DNA from 3 places in the Blastococcus sp. OS1-29 genome. Region 2 is predicted to be linked to each of the others. Evidence: predicted binding sites of a transcription regulator. Region 2 holds the regulator's gene; each other region holds the start of a gene.
What was found. Region 2 encodes LexA, which represses DNA repair genes until DNA is damaged. Its sites were predicted from a motif close to TCGAACANNTGTTCGA; they were not measured.

Region 1: AC2H4J_RS03255 (HNH endonuclease signature motif containing protein) is a predicted target of LexA. The motif match lies at 2,466-2,481, and genes of this name have one in related genera.
Region 3: dinB (DNA polymerase IV) is a predicted target of LexA. The motif match lies at 2,527-2,542, and genes of this name have one in related genera.

What each region holds. Positions count from the first base shown of each region.
Region 1 is NZ_JBXXJK010000001.1:649,548-655,107, forward strand. It holds gene AC2H4J_RS03235 (VOC family protein) at 1-175, shown strand, start outside; gene AC2H4J_RS03240 (methylated-DNA--[protein]-cysteine S-methyltransferase) at 184-717, opposite strand; gene AC2H4J_RS03245 (AlkA N-terminal domain-containing protein) at 717-2,216, opposite strand; gene AC2H4J_RS03250 (hypothetical protein) at 2,215-2,376, shown strand; gene AC2H4J_RS03255 (HNH endonuclease signature motif containing protein) at 2,497-3,705, shown strand; gene AC2H4J_RS03260 (cupin domain-containing protein) at 3,790-4,077, opposite strand; gene ychF (redox-regulated ATPase YchF) at 4,206-5,279, shown strand; gene uvrA (excinuclease ABC subunit UvrA) at 5,351-5,560, shown strand, end outside.
Region 2 is NZ_JBXXJK010000008.1:63,203-68,762, forward strand. It holds gene hflX (GTPase HflX) at 1-1,104, shown strand, start outside; gene AC2H4J_RS19740 (phosphatase PAP2 family protein) at 1,156-1,878, shown strand; gene AC2H4J_RS19745 (hypothetical protein) at 1,850-2,920, shown strand; gene lexA (transcriptional repressor LexA) at 2,942-3,697, opposite strand; gene AC2H4J_RS19755 (LysM peptidoglycan-binding domain-containing protein) at 3,896-4,474, shown strand; gene AC2H4J_RS19760 (hypothetical protein) at 4,651-5,397, shown strand.
Region 3 is NZ_JBXXJK010000006.1:165,931-171,490, reverse strand. It holds gene AC2H4J_RS16675 (transglutaminase TgpA family protein) at 1-609, shown strand, start outside; gene AC2H4J_RS16670 (DUF3040 domain-containing protein) at 702-1,112, opposite strand; gene dinB (DNA polymerase IV) at 1,238-2,497, opposite strand; gene AC2H4J_RS16660 (hypothetical protein) at 2,684-2,959, shown strand; gene AC2H4J_RS16655 (cupin domain-containing protein) at 3,259-4,257, shown strand; gene AC2H4J_RS16650 (ferredoxin family protein) at 4,220-5,215, shown strand; gene AC2H4J_RS16645 (ClpX C4-type zinc finger protein) at 5,259-5,560, shown strand, end outside.

The DNA.
Region 1 (5,560 bases), on a different contig from region 2:
CCTCAGTCTCGCCGTCGGGTCGGTCGAGGACCTTCATGCGGCCGCGGGCCGCCTGGATGAGGCCGGCGTCGAACACGGCGACATCCAGGAGCTGACCGGGTTCGGGATCGCCATCCTGTCCGTGCAGGACCCGGACGACATCAACCTGGAGCTGACCGCCCCCCTGCCTCGCTGACGCCGGGATCAGGCGGCGAGCGGTGCGTGCTCCGCCTCGTGGTCGAGCAGCCAGCGCTTGACCGGCGTTCCCCAGCGGAAGCCGCCGAGGCCGCCGTCGGAGCCGAGCACCCGGTGGCACGGCACGAAGAGGGCTGCCGCGTTGCGAGCGCAGGCGTTCGCGGCGGCCCGGATCGCGGCGGGCCGGCCGCAGCGCGCGGCGAAGGCGGCGTAGCTGTCGGGGTGCCCCGCGGGCACGGTGCGCAGGATCTGCCAGGCCTCGGTGAGGAAGGGCCCCGACCGCTGGCGGACCGCGACCTCGTCGATGGCCGTGACGTCACCGGCGACGTACTTCTCCACCGCGTCGAGCACGGGCAGGTCTGCCACCCGCTCGCTGCCGGCCGGACGCAGAGAGAGGTGCACGACGGGCAGCAGATCGGCGACGTCCGCGGTCCAGCCGCTGGCGAGGACGACGTCGTCGGCGTCCACGAGCACGGTGAAGGGCCCGGGTGGCGTGGTGATCGTGGCGTGGCGGGCTGGGCCAGGGCGGGCTGGGGTGGACATCAGGCACTCCTCGGGAGGGCAGGTTCCGGGCTCGGGCGGGTGAAGAGGGCGGGCACGGCGAGCGCCCACAGGTGCAGGACGGCGTAGGACGACCACGGCCGCCACCGCGCGGCGGCGTCGGCGTCGCTGCTGCCGAGGGACTCCAGTGACCGGCGCACGGCGAGGTCGCCGGGCAGCCAGACGTCGGGGTCGGCGAGGCCGCGCAGGCCGACGAGTGCCGCGGTCCAGGGACCGATCCCGGGGACATCGAGCAGCGCCCGCCGGGCCTCGTCGCGGTCGGCACCCGGGTCGAGGGCGATGCCGTCGCCGGCCAGCGCGGCCGACAGGGCGTGCACCGTGCGGCGGCGCGCGCCGGTCAGGCCGACGGCGGTGAGATCGGCCTCCGCCAGTGCTGCCGCCCGGGGGAAGGCGTGGGTGAGCGTGCCGACCGGCTCGGCGAGAGGCGTGCCGGCTGCTGTCACCAGCCGTGCGGTGAGGGTGCGCGCCCCGGCCACCGAGACCTGCTGACCGAGGACGGCGCGCACGGCCAGCTCGTCGGCGTCCGGCGAGGCCGGCACCCGGCGCCCGGGGGCGGCAGCCACGACGGGTGCCAGGGCGGGATCGCCGCCGAGCACGTCGTCGACCGCGACCGGGTCGGCGTCCAGGTCGAGCATTCGGCGGCAGCGGGTGACGGCGGCCCCCAGGTCGCGCAGCTCGGCGAGCCTCAGTCTGGCCGTGACCCCGGCGCCGCCGCCGGGCGCGGGGGACAGCTGCACGACCGCCGGGCCGTGCGGCAGGTCCAACACGCGGGAGAACGTCGTCCCGTCCCACTCCTCCAGGCCGGGGACGGCGTGAGCGCCCAGGAACAGCAGCACCTCGTCCGCGGCGTAGGGAGCGCGGGCCGCGAGCCGGATGGTCAGCCAGCCGGGTGCGGCGTTCGTCGCCCCGGACGGGGTCGTGGTCCTGCGGAGCCCGGTCGGTGACATGGCGAACACCTCGCGGACGGTGTCGTTGAACTGCCGGATGCTGGCGAACCCCGCCGCGAAGGCGACGTCGGCCATCGGCAGGTCGGTGGTCTCGATGAGCAGTCGCGCGGTCTGGGCGCGCTGCGCACGGGCGAGTGCGAGCGGACCGACGCCGAGCTCGCCGACCAGCAGGCGGTGCAGCTGGCGCTCGGAGTAGCCCAGCCGCGCGGCCAGCCCCGGAACGCCGGAGCGCTCCACCTCGCCGTCCGCGATGAGCCGCATGGCGCGGGCGACTACGTCCGCCCGGACGTCCCACTCGGGTGACCCGGGGACGGCGTCGGGACGGCAGCGGCGGCAGGCGCGGAAGCCCGCCGCCTGGGCTGCCGCGGCGGTCGTGAAGAAGGAGACGTTGCGGGCGAGCGGGGTGCGGGCCGGGCAGGACGGACGGCAGTAGATGCCGGTCGTGTGCACGGCGGTGAAGAACCAGCCGTCGAACCGGGCGTCGCGCCCGGCGACCGCGCGGTAACAGCGCTCGTGGTCCAGCGTCCGGCTCATGAAGACGAGCATGCCAGCCCCGGACGGCGAGAACTGGCGGTTTTCGGACGTCGCCGTGCCCTCCGTCGACTCCACCGTCTCCACCGTCCGGTGGACGGCGGGACCGCGCACCGGCGGTTCCCGCGGCGGACTCGGGACTGCTGCCGTCTCCGGTCACTGATCACCTCGTGTCAAGAGGCCCCGTTCATCTGTGGACAGGCGGTTGACCTGGGGATTCGTGGTGCGCGAGCCGCGTGTTGCCGGTATTATTCGAACAAGTGATCGAGGGCGGGGAGGTGTCGTGCGGGAACTGCTGCAGGCACTGCTCGACGCCGGCGATCTGGACGATCTGGTCACCGACGCCCAGGTGCTGGATCGGACGGCGCTGCTCACGGCGATGGTCAATGCCGGACAGGCGGAGCTGGCCCGAACGGTGCGCCGGGCTGAGAACCTCCAGGCGCCGGAGCGCGACGGGCAGAAGTCGATGCGGTCCTGGCTCCGCGGTCATCTACGACTGTCGGCAGGTGCGGCGCACCGCCTGGTCCGCAACGGCCGCGCACTGGAGCAGCTGCCGGCCGTGGCCGCAGCGTTCGCCCGAGGCACGGTGAACGCCGAGCAGGTCGCCGTGATCGCCGCGGTTGCGGCGGGGGATGTGCAGGCGGAAGCGGTCGGGCAGGGCATCGACCTCGCCGAAGTGGACCGGATCCTCGCCGACGTCGCCTCCACCCGGCCGTACGACGAGCTGCGCGCGGTCGTGCAGCACTTCCTGGACCGGCTGGATCCCGACGGCACCGAACCGGATCCGACCGAGCGGCGCGGAGTGTCGATCGCCAAGCACGCCGACGGCAGCATCACCCTCCGCGCCGACCTCGACGCCGTGGGCGGGGAGAAGGTCCAGACGGTGCTGGAGTCGATGGTGCAGGCCTCCCGCCCCAAGGGGGACCTGCGCACCCGCGCCCAGCAACTGGGTGATGCGTTCGTGCAGTGGGCCGACAACACGCTCGCTGCCGACGGGCTGCCCATCCTGCGCGGATCCAAGCCTCATGTGATCGTGACCATTCCGCTGGCGGACCTGGTCGACCTGGCCACCCTCCCGGGTGCGGGGCGGACCGGCTACGGCTCGCAGATCTCAGCAGCGCGCGCCCGGATGCTGGCATGCGACGGCAACATCACCCGCATCGTCATCGGCCCGGAAGGGCAGCCACTGGAAGCGGGTCGCACCAAACGGCTCTTCCCGTTGCACCTGCGGCGGGCCATCGAGGTCCGCGACCACCACTGCGTATTCGCCGGCTGCGACGCTCCCAGCTTCTGGTGCGACGTGCACCACCTCATTCACTGGGCCCACGACGGCCAGACCGATCTCGACAACGGCGCCCTCCTCTGCGAGCGCCATCACGCGAAGGTCCATCACGGCTTCCGGATCGAGCGACAACCCGACGGCCGATGGCGCACCTGGCGCCCCGACGGCACCGAGATCGTCGTCTACGAACCCCTGCACGCCGGCGTCTGAACCCGCACCCTCCTCAGAGGACGCGGCGCTCCGACGTGAGCTCGCTCGGGGTGTCCCCTGTATTTACCGTCGCGCTGGGCTCGATCAGCACACCTCTGCGCCGTCTCGGGAGGCCGGCTGGTGCGCCACACCCTTGGGGACGACGTAGAGCTGACCTGGGCCGAGGGCGACGTCGCCGTCGTCCAGGCGGATCGTCAGAGATCCGGAGAGCACGAGGAACACCTCGTCGGTCTCGGGGTGGCTGTGCAGGGTGAACTCGCCGTGGGTGCGCACGACCCGCAGGTCGTAGTCGTTGAGGACGGCGACGGTGCGGGGCTGCCACGGCTGCTCGAGTTGTCCGAGGGCGGCGGCCAGGTCGACGGGTGCGGGCATCGGGCCATCGTCGTCCGTCAGGTGCTCGGGGTCCACGTAACCTGGGCTCGAGAGAGCGAGCTTGCGAGCTCGACAGAAGACACAGCAGCTGGGCGATCGCGGACGACGAGCGCCAGCGAGGAGAACGCGTGAGCCTCACCATCGGGATCGTCGGCCTGCCCAACGTCGGCAAGTCGACCCTCTTCAACGCCCTGACCAAGAACGACGTCCTCGCGGCGAACTACCCGTTCGCGACGATCGAGCCCAACGTCGGCGTGGTGGGCGTGCCCGACCCGCGGCTGGCGAAGCTCGCCGAGGTGTTCGGCTCGCAGAAGATCATCCCGGCGACCGTGTCGTTCGTGGACATCGCCGGCATCGTGCGCGGGGCGAGCGAGGGCGCGGGCCTGGGCAACAAGTTCCTGGCCAACATCCGCGAGAGCGACGCGATCTGCCAGGTGATCCGGGTGTTCACCGACCCCGACGTCGTGCACGTCGACGGGAAGGTGTCTCCCGCCGACGACATCGAGACGATCAACACCGAACTCCTGCTGGCCGATCTCCAGACGCTGGAGAAGGCGGTCCCGCGGCTGGAGAAGGAGATGCGCAAGGACAAGGAGCGCGCCGCCCTGCACGCGGCCGCCGTCGAGGCGCAGCAGGTCCTCAACGAGGGGAAGACGCTCTTCTCCGCCGGCATCGACCCCGCACCGCTGCGCGAACTGGGTCTGATGACCACCAAGCCGTTCCTCTACGTCTTCAACGTCGACGAGGAGGAGCTGGGGAACGAGGAGCTGATCGCCGAACTGCGCGGACTGGTCGCACCGGCCGAGGCGATCCTCATGGACGCCAAGATCGAGTCCGAGCTCGCCGAGCTGCCCGACGACGAGGCCGCCGAGCTGCTGGCCGGCATCGGGCAGGACGAGCCGGGGCTCGACCAGCTGGCCCGGGTCGGCTTCGCGACCCTCGGGCTGCAGACCTACCTGACGGCCGGACCGAAGGAGACGCGCGCCTGGACGATCCCGGTGGGCGCGACCGCCCCCCAGGCGGCCGGCGTGATCCACACCGACTTCCAGCGCGGCTTCATCAAGGCCGAGATCGTCTCCTTCGACCAGCTGATCGAGGCCGGCTCGATGGCGGACGCCAAGGCCAAGGGCTGGGTGCGCATGGAAGGCAAGGAGTACGTCATGCAGGACGGCGACGTCGTGGAGTTCCGCTTCAACGTCTGACGGCGGGCCAGGCCTCGGGAATGGCCATGGACCGCGAGGTCCGCTTCCGGCCGGCTGGGTAGTCTGCGGAGGTGGCTGTCGATCCGACCGACCACTTCGTGCGGGTCCGGGGCGCCAGCGAGCACAACCTGCGCGACGTCGACGTCGACATCCCGCGCGATGCGATGGTCGCCTTCACCGGCGTCTCCGGTTCGGGGAAGTCCTCGCTCGCGTTCGGCACGCTCTACGCCGAGGCGCAGCGACGGTACTTCGAGTCGGTCGCCCCGTACGCCCGCCGGCTG
Region 2 (5,560 bases):
TCGGGCAAGGCGATCGAGATCCGCGACATCGTCGCGGCGAGCGGCGCGGACACCGTGATCTGCGACGGTGAGCTCACCCCGGGCCAGCTCAACCAGCTGGAGAAGGTGCTCAAGGTCAAGGTCGTCGACCGGACCGCGCTGATCCTCGACATCTTCGCCCAGCACGCGACCAGCCGGGAGGGCAAGGCCCAGGTCGAGCTCGCCCAGATGCAGTACATGCTGCCGCGACTGCGTGGCTGGGGTGAGTCGCTGTCCCGGCAGGCCGGTGGCCGCGTCGCCGGCGGTGGCGGCATCGGTACCCGTGGTCCGGGTGAGACGAAGATCGAGACCGACCGCCGCCGGATCCGTTCCCGGGTGAGCAAGCTGCGCCGCGAGATCGCGGGCATGGCCACTGCGCGGGCGACTCAGCGGTCGGCCCGCGACCGCAACGCGGTGCCCAGCGTGGCGATCGCCGGCTACACCAACGCCGGCAAGTCAAGCCTGCTCAACGTCCTCACCGACGCCGGTGTGCTGGTGGAGAACGCGCTGTTCGCCACCCTCGACCCGACCGTCCGGCGAGCCGAGTCGCCCGACGGCCGTGAGTACACGCTCACCGACACCGTCGGCTTCGTCCGGCACCTGCCGCACCAGCTGGTCGACGCCTTCCGGTCCACGCTCGAGGAGGTGGCGGCGGCCGACCTGCTGCTGCACGTGGTGGACGGCTCCGACCCCGATCCGCTGGGCCAGATCGAGGCGGTGCGGATCGTGCTCGGCGAGATCGACGCGGCGAGCGTTCCCGAGGTCATCGTCGTCAACAAGGTCGACGCCATGACCGAGGACGACGTGCTGACCCTGCGCCAGGCGCTGCCCGGTGCGGTGTGGGTCTCGGCCCGCACCGGCGTGGGCATCCAGGGGCTTCGCGAGCTCATCGCCGCCCGCCTCCCGCACCCCGACGTCGAGGTCGAGGTGCTCGTCCCCTACGACCGGGGTGACCTCGTGGCCCGAGTGCACCGCGACGGCGAGGTGCTCGAGGAACGGCACGAGGAGTCCGGCACCCGCTTGAGCGCACGGGTGGATGGCGCCCTGGCCGCGACCCTCGGGGAGTTCGCCGTCCCGGTCGGGTGAGAACAGGGTCGGGCAGATCACGGTCAGGTCACGGGCCGGTACGGTGACCGGGTGACGAGCGGCGTGATCAGGGACGCCGGCGCACCCGATCGCCCTCGGGTCGTCTCCGCGGGCCGCCCGGCGTGGTGGGTCATGCTCACCGCCCTGGTCGTGGGCGCCCTCGTCACCGCCGACGTGCTGGCCCGCGGCTGGCTCGAGCAGATGGACCTGCACGTCTCCTCCGTGATCAGCGGCTGGGGCCTGCGCGACTCGGCCGCCTTTCCCTTCATCTGGGTGGTGACGCAGCTCGGCGGCCGGGTGACGATCCTCGTCGTCCTCGCCGCACTCATCGGCCATCTCGCCTGGCGCCGGCGCACCTGGCTGCCGCTGGTCCGGGTGCTGGTCGCGCTCGGCCTGCTGACCGTCGCCGTCTACGCCATCAAGCACGGCACCGGGCGGACGGCGCCGGGCTATCCCGGCGTCTTCTTCTTCCATGCCGACGGCCAGTCGTTCCCCTCGGGCCACGTCGCCAATGCCGTCCTGATGTGGGGGATCGCCCGCTGGCAGGCGGTGGCGTACGGACTGCCCGCCCGTGTGCAGCGGGTCTTCTGGCTGCTCAGCGTGGTCGGGCCGGTGGCCACCGGCGCAGCCATGGTCTCGCTCGACTTCCACTGGCTCACCGACGCGGTCGTGGGTGCCTGCGTGGGCATCGTCCTCTTGGGCGTGGTTCACGCACTGAACGCAATGGTTCTGTCACGCTGGGTACGTGCCCGAGCAGGCCGGCAGACCGCGTAGCGGCTCGCGGGGGCGACTGCTGGCGTCGGGGGGAGTCCTCGGGGCCGTCCTCGTCCTCGGCTGCCCCCTGCCCGCGTCCGCCGGGACGACCGCGCCGGCGGCCCAGTGCCAGATCACCGACCCCCGGTTGCCCGAGCTCTCCGGACTGGTGGCGGTCGACGGCCAGTTCCTGGCCATGAACGACGGCGGCGACCAGGTCTCGGTCTTCCTGCTGGACGCCACGTGCCAGGTCGTCGACGTGCACACCGCCGCCGTCGACCCCTACGACCCCGAGGACCTGGCGGTCGCCGCCGACGGGACGGTGTGGCTGGCCGACACCGGCGACAACGACTCCATCCGGTCCACCGTGGCGCTGATCGCCCTCCGTCCGGACGGATCCACCAGCATCTACCGCCTGACCTACCCGGACGGCGCGCACGACGCCGAGGCGCTGCTGCTCGCGCCGGACGGCACCCCGTACATCGTGACGAAGGAGATCCTGGGGGCCAGCGGCGTCTACCGGCCCGGAACGGCCCTGGTCGACGGCGGGACGGTGGCCCTGGCGAAGGTCGCCGGCGTCAACTTCACCTTCACCGGCACCGTGGGTGGGCCGGTCGGGCAGGCAGGCCAGCTCCTGGTCACCGGGGGAGCGGTCGCGCGCGACGGCAGCGCGATCGCCCTGCGCACCTACACCGACGCCTACGTGTGGCCGCTGACCGGTTCCGACGTGCCGGCTGCGCTGGCCGGTACCCCTGTACGTACGCCGCTCCCCGACTCGCGGCAGGGGGAGGCCATCACCTTCGCGCCGGACAACCAGAGCCTGGTGGTCGCCAGCGAGGGGCTGCCGAGCGACCTGACGGTGGTACCGCTCGCGCCCGCTGCCGCGCCTGCGGCGACTCCGGCGGCGGGTCCGGTGCCGAGCTTCACCGATCTGAGCCGGTCGGGGCTCTCACCGATCACCAACGGTCTGATCGCGGCGGCCGCCGCGACGGTCATCGTCTGGATCGGCGGCAAGCTCCGGCGTCATCCCGTCGATCGTCGTCCCGCCGACCGGAGGCACTGAACCGCCGGCCGGCGGGCTGTCTCAGACGCGCCGCAGCACGCTGACGACGCGGCCGAGCACGGTCGCCTCGTCACCGGGGATCGGCTCGTACGCGGGGTTGTGCGGCAACAGCCAGATGTGGCCGTCGCGCCGCTTGTACGTCTTGACCGTCGCCTCTCCGTCGATCATCGCCGCGACGATCTCGCCGTTCTCCGCGGTCGGCTGCTGGCGCACGACCACCCAGTCGCCGTCGCAGATCGCGGCCTCGACCATCGAGTCACCGACGACCTTGAGCATGAACAGGGTGCCCTCGCCGACGAGCTCGCGGGGTAGCGGGAAGACGTCCTCGACGGCCTGCTCGGCGAGCACCGGGCCACCGGCGGCGATACGGCCGACCAGCGGGACGTAGGTCGGCGCGGAAGCCGGGGACTCTCCGCCGGCAGCGAGCTCTGCCGCCGCAGCCGAGTGCGGGCTGTCGCCCGGCAGCCGGACGTCGAGGGCCCGTGGGCGGTTCGGGTCCCGGCGCAGCCACCCCTTCTTCTGCAGCACCGACAGCTGGTGCGCGACCGAGGACGCCGACGACAGGCCGACCGCCTCGCCGATCTCCCGGACCGACGGGGGATAGCCGCGCCGCTCAATCGAGTCGCGGATGACCTCCAGGACGCGGCGCTGACGCTGGGTCAGCCCGTCACCGTCGGCCTCACGGTCGGGGAATGCGCGCACCGTGGACGTCTCGGTGTTCGCGGAGGCGCCACCGGCCGTCCTGCGGCCCCCTGCCGTCCCGCTCTTCTCCGCCACGTCGCCTCCTTGTCCGCTGCTCGCGCAGCGCAGATGTGTCCTCCGACGGACGGTAGCGCGCCGAGGGCCGCGGATCAAACACATGTTCGAAGTCGTGCCGTGTTCGGTGTCGCTTTCGTCGGTGGCTTGCGGTAGACATCGAACAGCAGTTCGAATCGAACAGGCGTTCGATGCAGCGGATGGACGGGAGGACGGGTCATGGGTCTCGTGCAGCAGGCGGTCCTGGACTTCGACGAGGAGATCCAGGTGCCGTGGCGGCCCCGGCTGGTCGGGGTGGCGGCCGGTGGCGACACCGGCCCCGAGGAGGCGTGGCCGCGGCGGCCGCGGCAGACGGGGCGGAGCTCGTCGCGGGTCGGCGTCTGTCGCCCGGTCGAGGCGCCGGCGCGGGACGGGGGCCTCGCGCGGCGCGGTGCGGGGGCCACTGCGGGCCGGCCGGGGGAGCCGCGTCCCGCGGTGCGCGAGCCGGCACCGGCGCGCCGCCCCGCTCGGGGCGGCGTCCGGCTCACCCGCCGGGCGCGCCTGCTGGCCGCGGTCCTCACCCTCGCGCTCGGCGTGGCGATCGGCTCGTGGCTGGGCCCACTGCTCGCGGGGCAGGACGGCGACCTGCGGCTCGCCGGGACACAGAGTGTCGTCGTACAGCCGGGCGACACACTCTGGTCCATCGCCGCTGACGTCGCCGGCACAGCGGACGTCCGCCAGGTCGTCGACCGGATCCAGGAACTCAACGCCCTCGACGGCACGGTGCTCGTCCCCGGTCAGGTCCTGGAACTGCCGTGAGCGCCTCGCAGCGCCGGCGACCCCGTGGAGGGGTGGCCGTCGGCTCGCCGCCACGCCTACGCGTTGTCGTGACCCACGTCACGACAAGAGACTCACAACGTCGGCGGTCGACTTCGTCAACCCTCAGTGCGGGCGCGTTCACCGTGTGTGGTCACTCCAACGCTTACGGTCGTCACGTGTCAGGCGCCATGGAGAACCGAGCAGCGGTGTTCACGAGCCAGCCCCAGGCCGTCGAGGTCTATCAGGCAGGCACCTGGTGGGCCGGTGAGCTGCTGGGGTGGCGGCACGACGCCGATGGTGGGTGCCAGGTCTGGGTGCGCGTGGTCCTGGGCGGTATCGAGGAGACCGCCTGGACGGATCTCGCGACCCTGCGCCTCCCGGAGCGGCACCTCTCCGTCGCGACCCCCGCGCCCTTCCGTGGCCCGGCCACGCAGGAGATGTCGGTCGCCCGGCACCCCTCCGGCCGCCGGGCCCGCTCCGTCGACAGCGAGGCCGCCACCGGCAGCCTGCCGAAGGTCCCCGAGCTCTCCGTCGTGCCGGGTTCACCGTCCGCGGGTGGCCGGCGGACCGCCGACGAGACCGCACAGTTCGCGTCCGTGGGTCGTCGCCGCGCTCCCGACACCGGCGAGCTCCCCGTGACCGGTCGCCGTCGCGCACCGGAGGCGACCCACGGGTCGACGGGTGGCCGCCGGCGCGCTCCTGAAGGCGCCGTCGCCGCGACCCCGGCCCCCGGCGCTGCCGGGCGGCATCGGGCACCCGGAGCGGTCGACACGGGGCGTCCCCCCGTGGCCCTGCCTGCGTCGCGCACGGTCGGCTGGACCGAGCCCGAGGGCCTCGAGGCCGAACTGCTGACGCGCCCCATGCGGCTGAGCGACCACATGCAGTCCCGCCGTCCCCGGCTGGGCGGCTCGCTCACCGTCTGAGTCGAGCGAACCGCCGGCCATCCCGCTGCGGGGTGACGGCCCTTCCCGTGGCCGGCGTGGCACCGCGGCGCCCCGTCGCAGTGACCGCATCGCGTCCTCCAGAAGTCCTTTCGGCGCGTCGCCGCGGCGTGTCGTGTGACGGGTGGGGACCGGTGTTCTCCCA
Region 3 (5,560 bases), on a different contig from region 2:
CCGGCCACGCACGACTCGAGCGTGAGCGCTCCTGCCGCCGCGGCACCGACGACCGCGCCCGCCGCCCCCCTGCGGGACCGCGGCGGCGACGGAGCGCCGGCCCTCGCCGAGGGGCAGACCGCGGGCGGGACGCCGTGGCTGCTGCCGACGGGCGCCGCGGTGGTCCTGGTGCTGCTGATCGCCGGGACGCCCGCCGGCATGCGCGCCCTCCGGCGACGGCGGCGGGTGGCGGCCGGCACCGCCGTCGCGCTGTGGGACGAGCTCACCGCCACGGCCCTCGACGTCGGCGTCCGCCTCCAGCCGTCCTGGACACCGCGCCGCGTCGCGCGCGAGCTGAGCGGCGCCGTCGGGGGTGATGCAGCCGCTGCCGAGGCCATCGCCCGGCTGGCGGGGGCGGAGGAGGTCGCCTGCTACGGGCCGGCGGGGGACGGTGCGCCCGATCCCGGGCTGGTGCCGGCGTTGGAGAACGCACGGCGGGGACTGCTGCGCGCCACGCCCCGGGAGGTCCGGCTGCGCGCCCGGCTGTGGCCCGCCTCGCTACGGGCCGACATCCGGTCCGACGAGGGGGGCGCGCTGTCCCGGCTGCGCCGCCGCCCCCGGACGGCCTGACCCCGAAGAGCCTGACCCCCGAACGACGAGCAGCCGCCGTCCGCAAGGGACGACGGCTGCGAGGGACGACGGCTGCCGGGGAGGTCGGCGGGCTACTGGTCGTAGCGGCGGCGGAAGCGCTCCTCGAGGCGGTTCTTCAGCGGCTGGCGACCGACCCGGCCGCCACGGCCGCCGCGGCCGGGCGCGGCCGAACCGCGGCCACCGGCGGGCGAGCCACCGGACTCGACCGCACCGGTGGCGGCCTTGTAGTTGAGGACGCCGAGCGCGAGGCCGGCGAACGACAGCAGGGCACCGAGCCCGCCGATGAGGTAGTTCTGGGCGACCGCGCCGCCGACCATCACGGCCATTCCGACGACGACCAGGGCGACACCGAGTTGCAACTTGCGGCGCGCCTTCAGCCGGCGGTCACCGGTGCGGACCGACGAGGCGAACTTGGGATCGTCGTCGACGAGGGCGCGCTCGATCTGCTCCAGCAGACGCTGCTCGTGCTCGGAGAGCGGCACGTCGACCTCCAGGTGGGCGGAGCCTTGGCCGTCGGTGGCTTCCGCCGACGGTACAGCCGATGTTACGAGCCCTTCGCAAGCGGCGAAAGGCGAGCCCGCGGCGATCCGTGGGGAAGTCTCGGGGATCACTCCTCCGGGTGCCCTCCCGGTGGCCGCGTGGGTCCGCGCCGGGATGGATCCGCGCTGGTCAGGCCGGATCTCCGCCCGGCGTTCCGGTGCAGGAGCGTCGCCGGCCGCACCGCGCCGGCCCCGAACCGCCGGGCCGCGCGGTCGGCGGCGAGCTCGGCGTCCCGCCGACCGTGCTCGCGGGCGCCGAGCTCCAGCTGCTGCGACGCGGAACCCGCGTCGACCAGCCGCTCGGCCCGCACCCCCACCAGCCGGATGCGGGCCCGATCGAGCCCCAGCGCGTCGAACAGTGCGCGGGCGGTGTCGTAGAGCTCCTGTCCCACGTCCGTCGGGACCTCGAGGGTGCGGCTGCGGGTGATCGTGGCGAAGTCGGCGAACCGGATCTTGATGCTCACCGTCCGGGCCAGCCAGCCGCCGGCGCGCAGCCGGCCCGCCGTCCGCTCCGACAGCAGGAGCAGCTCGCGGTGGATGACCGCGGGGTCGTCGACGTCGGTGCCGAAGGTCTCCTCGTGCCCGGTGGATTTCTCCGGCTCGTTCGGGACCACCCGGCGCGGATCCCTCCCCCACGCCAGGTCGTGCAGGTGGCCACCGCCGGCCGCACCGAGCGCTCGCTGCAGAGTTTTTGCCGGCACGTGCGCCAGGTCGCCGACGGTGCGCAACCCCAGCCGCAGCAGTTGCTCCTCGGTCTTGGGGCCCACCCCCCACAGCGCCCCCACCGGCAGGGGGTGCAGGAAGTCCATCACCTCGGCCGGGCGCACGACGCGCAGCCCGTCGGGCTTGGCGGAGGTGGAGGCGAGCTTGGCGACGAACTTGGTGCCGGCGACGCCCACCGAGCAGGTGATGCCCTGCTCGTCGTACACCCGGGCGCGGAGGTACTCCCCGATCTCGGCCGCGTCGCCCAGCCGCCGTCCGGCGCCGGAGACGTCGAGGAACGCCTCGTCCAGGCTCAGTGGCTCGACCAGCGGGGTGATCGACCGGAACAGCGCCATCACCGACCGGGAGACCTCGGCGTAGAGCGCCATGTCACCGGGGAGCACGGTCGCGGTCGGGCACAGCCGCAGCGCCCGGGCGGTCGGCATCGCCGCGTGCACGCCGTAGCGGCGCGCCTCGTACGTGGCCGAGGTGACCACCCCCCGGTTGCCGACGCCGCCCACGATCACCGGCGTGCCCGCCAGTTCCGGGTGGCGGCGCACCTCGACGCTGGCGAAGAACGCGTCCATGTCGACGTGCAGGACGGTGCACCCCGTCGACCTGCCCACGAACACCTCCTCCGCAGCGCATCTGCGTATCGAACACCTGTTCGATATCCTGCCGGAAGAGTAGCTCCTGCGAAAGCCGCTGATCACGGCTGGTGGCCGACGGCGTGTCAGACCAGGATGAGCGAGGTAAGGCAGCGACGGGGAGCCGCCGGCCGGCGGCTCCGGATCGACCCGATCGGAGAACCCATGGCGCTCGACGACGACATGACCAGCACGGAGGGCCCGGCCGACGGCGGGGCCGCAGGCACGCCCGGTACGCACGACGGCGGCGCCGATGGCGGCGCGGACGGCGGAGCTGACGGGGGCGCCGGCGACGCGGGTGCCGACGGCGGCGCGGACCGCGGCGCTGACGGTGGCGCCGGCGACGCGGGTGCCGACGGCGGCGCGGACAGCGGTGCCGACGGCGGCGCGGACGGCGGCGCGGACGGCGGTGCCGACGGCGGCGCGGACGGCTCGGCCTGACCGAGAACCCGACCTCGCAGGGCCGGGCGGAGCATCAGCTCCGCCCGGCCCTGCGGCGGTGCACCAACCTCGACCCGGAGGTCTTCGTCGACCGGTACTGGGCACGGCAGCCCCTGCTGGCGCGCGCTCGGGACACCGGCAACACCTTCACCGACCTGCTCGACCTGCCCGCGGTCGACGAACTGCTGTCCCGCCGCGGCCTGCGCACGCCGTTCCTGCGGATCGCGAAGGACGGCGCGGTCGTCGACCCGAAGCGGTTCACGACCTCCGGCGGCGCCGGCGCGGAGATCGCCGACCAGGTGTCCTCCGACGCCGTCCTGCGACTGTTCGCCGACGGCAGCACCGTCGTCCTGCAGGGTCTGCACCGCCTCTGGCCGCCGCTGATCGAGTTCGCCGATTCCCTCGCCGCCGACCTGGGGCACCCGACGCAGGTGAACGCGTACATCACCCCGCCGTCCTCGCGCGGCTTCAGCCCCCACTACGACGTCCACGACGTCTTCGTGCTGCAGGTCGCCGGGGAGAAGCACTGGCGCATCCACGCCCCGGTGCTGCCCGACCCGCTGCGGACCCAGCCCTGGCAGGACCGTGCGGACGACGTCGCGGCGGCCGCCGAGGGCGAGCCGGTGATCGACGCGGTGCTCGGCCCCGGCGACGTCCTCTATCTCCCCCGCGGATTCATCCACTCCGCGGAGGCCCTCGGCGCCATCAGCGCGCACCTGACCGTCGGCGTGCATTCGGTGACCCGCTGGTCGGCCGCCGAGTCCGCGCTGGACCTCGTCCGCGCCATCGCCGCCGACGACCCGCAGTTGCGCACCTCCCTCCCCCTCGGCATCGACCTGGCCGACCCGGACGGCGTGCGGGACGACGTCGCCGCCGCGATCGCCGGGCTGCAGGAGTGGCTCGGCCGGCTCGACCCCGACCAGGTCGCCGACCGGCTGCGGGCGCGGGCCTGGGCGCAGGTGCGACCCGAGCCGGTCGCGCCGCTGGCCCAGTCCGCCGCCGCGGCCGCCCTCACCGATGACGCCGTCCTCCAGCTGCGGCGCCGGCTGCGCTGCGCCCTCCGGGACGGCACCGACGGCGACCTCACCCTCCTCGCCGGACGGCGCTCGCTCACCTTTCCCGTCACGGAGCACGCCGCCCTCTCCGCCCTGCTGGCCGCCGGCGAGCTCAAGGTCGGCGACCTGCCCGGACTCGAGCCGGTCGGCCGGCTGGCGCTCGCCCGCAGGCTGGTCACCGAGTCGATCGCGACCGTGCCCGATGATGGGATCCGTGGCGACGGACTCTGGGCGGACCGATGAGCCGGCCCCCGGCCCCGTCGACGGGGTGACTCTCCCGTACCGCCCCGCCGGTCGGCTGGACCCGAACCGGTGCTCGGTCCGGGCGCTCGCCCGGGGCGACTCCCCCGTCGCGACCGCCTCCCCCGCACAGCGCTGGCTGCTGATCGAACAACCCGGCCCGTGGGGTCGCGATGCCCTGGCCGAGTCGCGGTTCGACCAGCAGGTGGCCCCGGAACTGGCCCGCCGGTCCCGGACGGAGAACGTCCGGCTGCTCCTCGTCCGGCGGCCCGGGGAGCGGCTGGCCGATTCGGGTCGCCGCTGGGCATACGCCGACAGCCGGCCCGGCCGGGAGGGGCTGTGGTGGTCGGTGCGCTCGTCGGACGCCGACCTGCTGACCGCCCCGTGGGACGGATCGGTGGGAGTCCGCGCCGAGCGGCCGGTGTACCTCGTGTGCACCCATGGCGGGCACGACGCCTGCTGCGCGCTGCGCGGCCGGCTGCTCGCCCGGTCGATGCCGGTACCGGGACCCGCGGACGTCTGGGAGTGCAGCCACCTCGGCGGCGACCGGTTCGCCGCCAACGTCGTCGTCCTGCCGCACGGCTTCTACTACGGCCAGGTGCCCGGCGACGGCGCGGAGCTGGTGCGGGCGCACGAGCGCGGGCAGGTGGCGCTGCCCTGGCTGCGCGGCCGGGCCGGCGTGCCGCCGCCGGGCCAGGCGGCCCAGCACCACGCCCGCGGGGAGCTCGGGCTGCTCGGATGGGACGACCTGCCGGTGACCTCCGTGGAGCCGGCCTCGCCCCCCGGCGCCGACATCGAGCGCTGGACCGTGACGATGGCCGGCCCGGACGGGGACGTCGTGGCAGCGGTCGAGAGCCGGCCGTCCGAGGTGGCCGACCACCTCACGTGCCGCGCCCTCCACCCGGCGCACTCGCGCACCTGGCACGTGGACCTCTGGTCAGGCAGTCCCCGACCTCGTTAGCGTGTCAGGGCAAGCCTGACACGCTCCCGTCGAGGATCCTGCCGTGACCAGTCGCTGCTCGTTCTGCACCAAGCCCGCCGATCAGGTCGGCACGCTCGTGGCCGGCGCCGGCGTCTTCATCTGCGACGAGTGCGTCCAGCTCTGCGCGCTCGTCATCGCCGACAAACCGGCCGGTGGAGCCGCGCCACGGGTGCCGATCTGGGAGCAGATCGACGACACGGCGTTGCTCGACCATCTGCCGCGCATCGAAGCGGTCCGCGACCAGGTCGACGACGACCTCCGCGCCTGGGTGGCGGAGGCACGCCGGCGCGAACTCTCCTGGGACCGGATCGGCGAAGCCCTCGG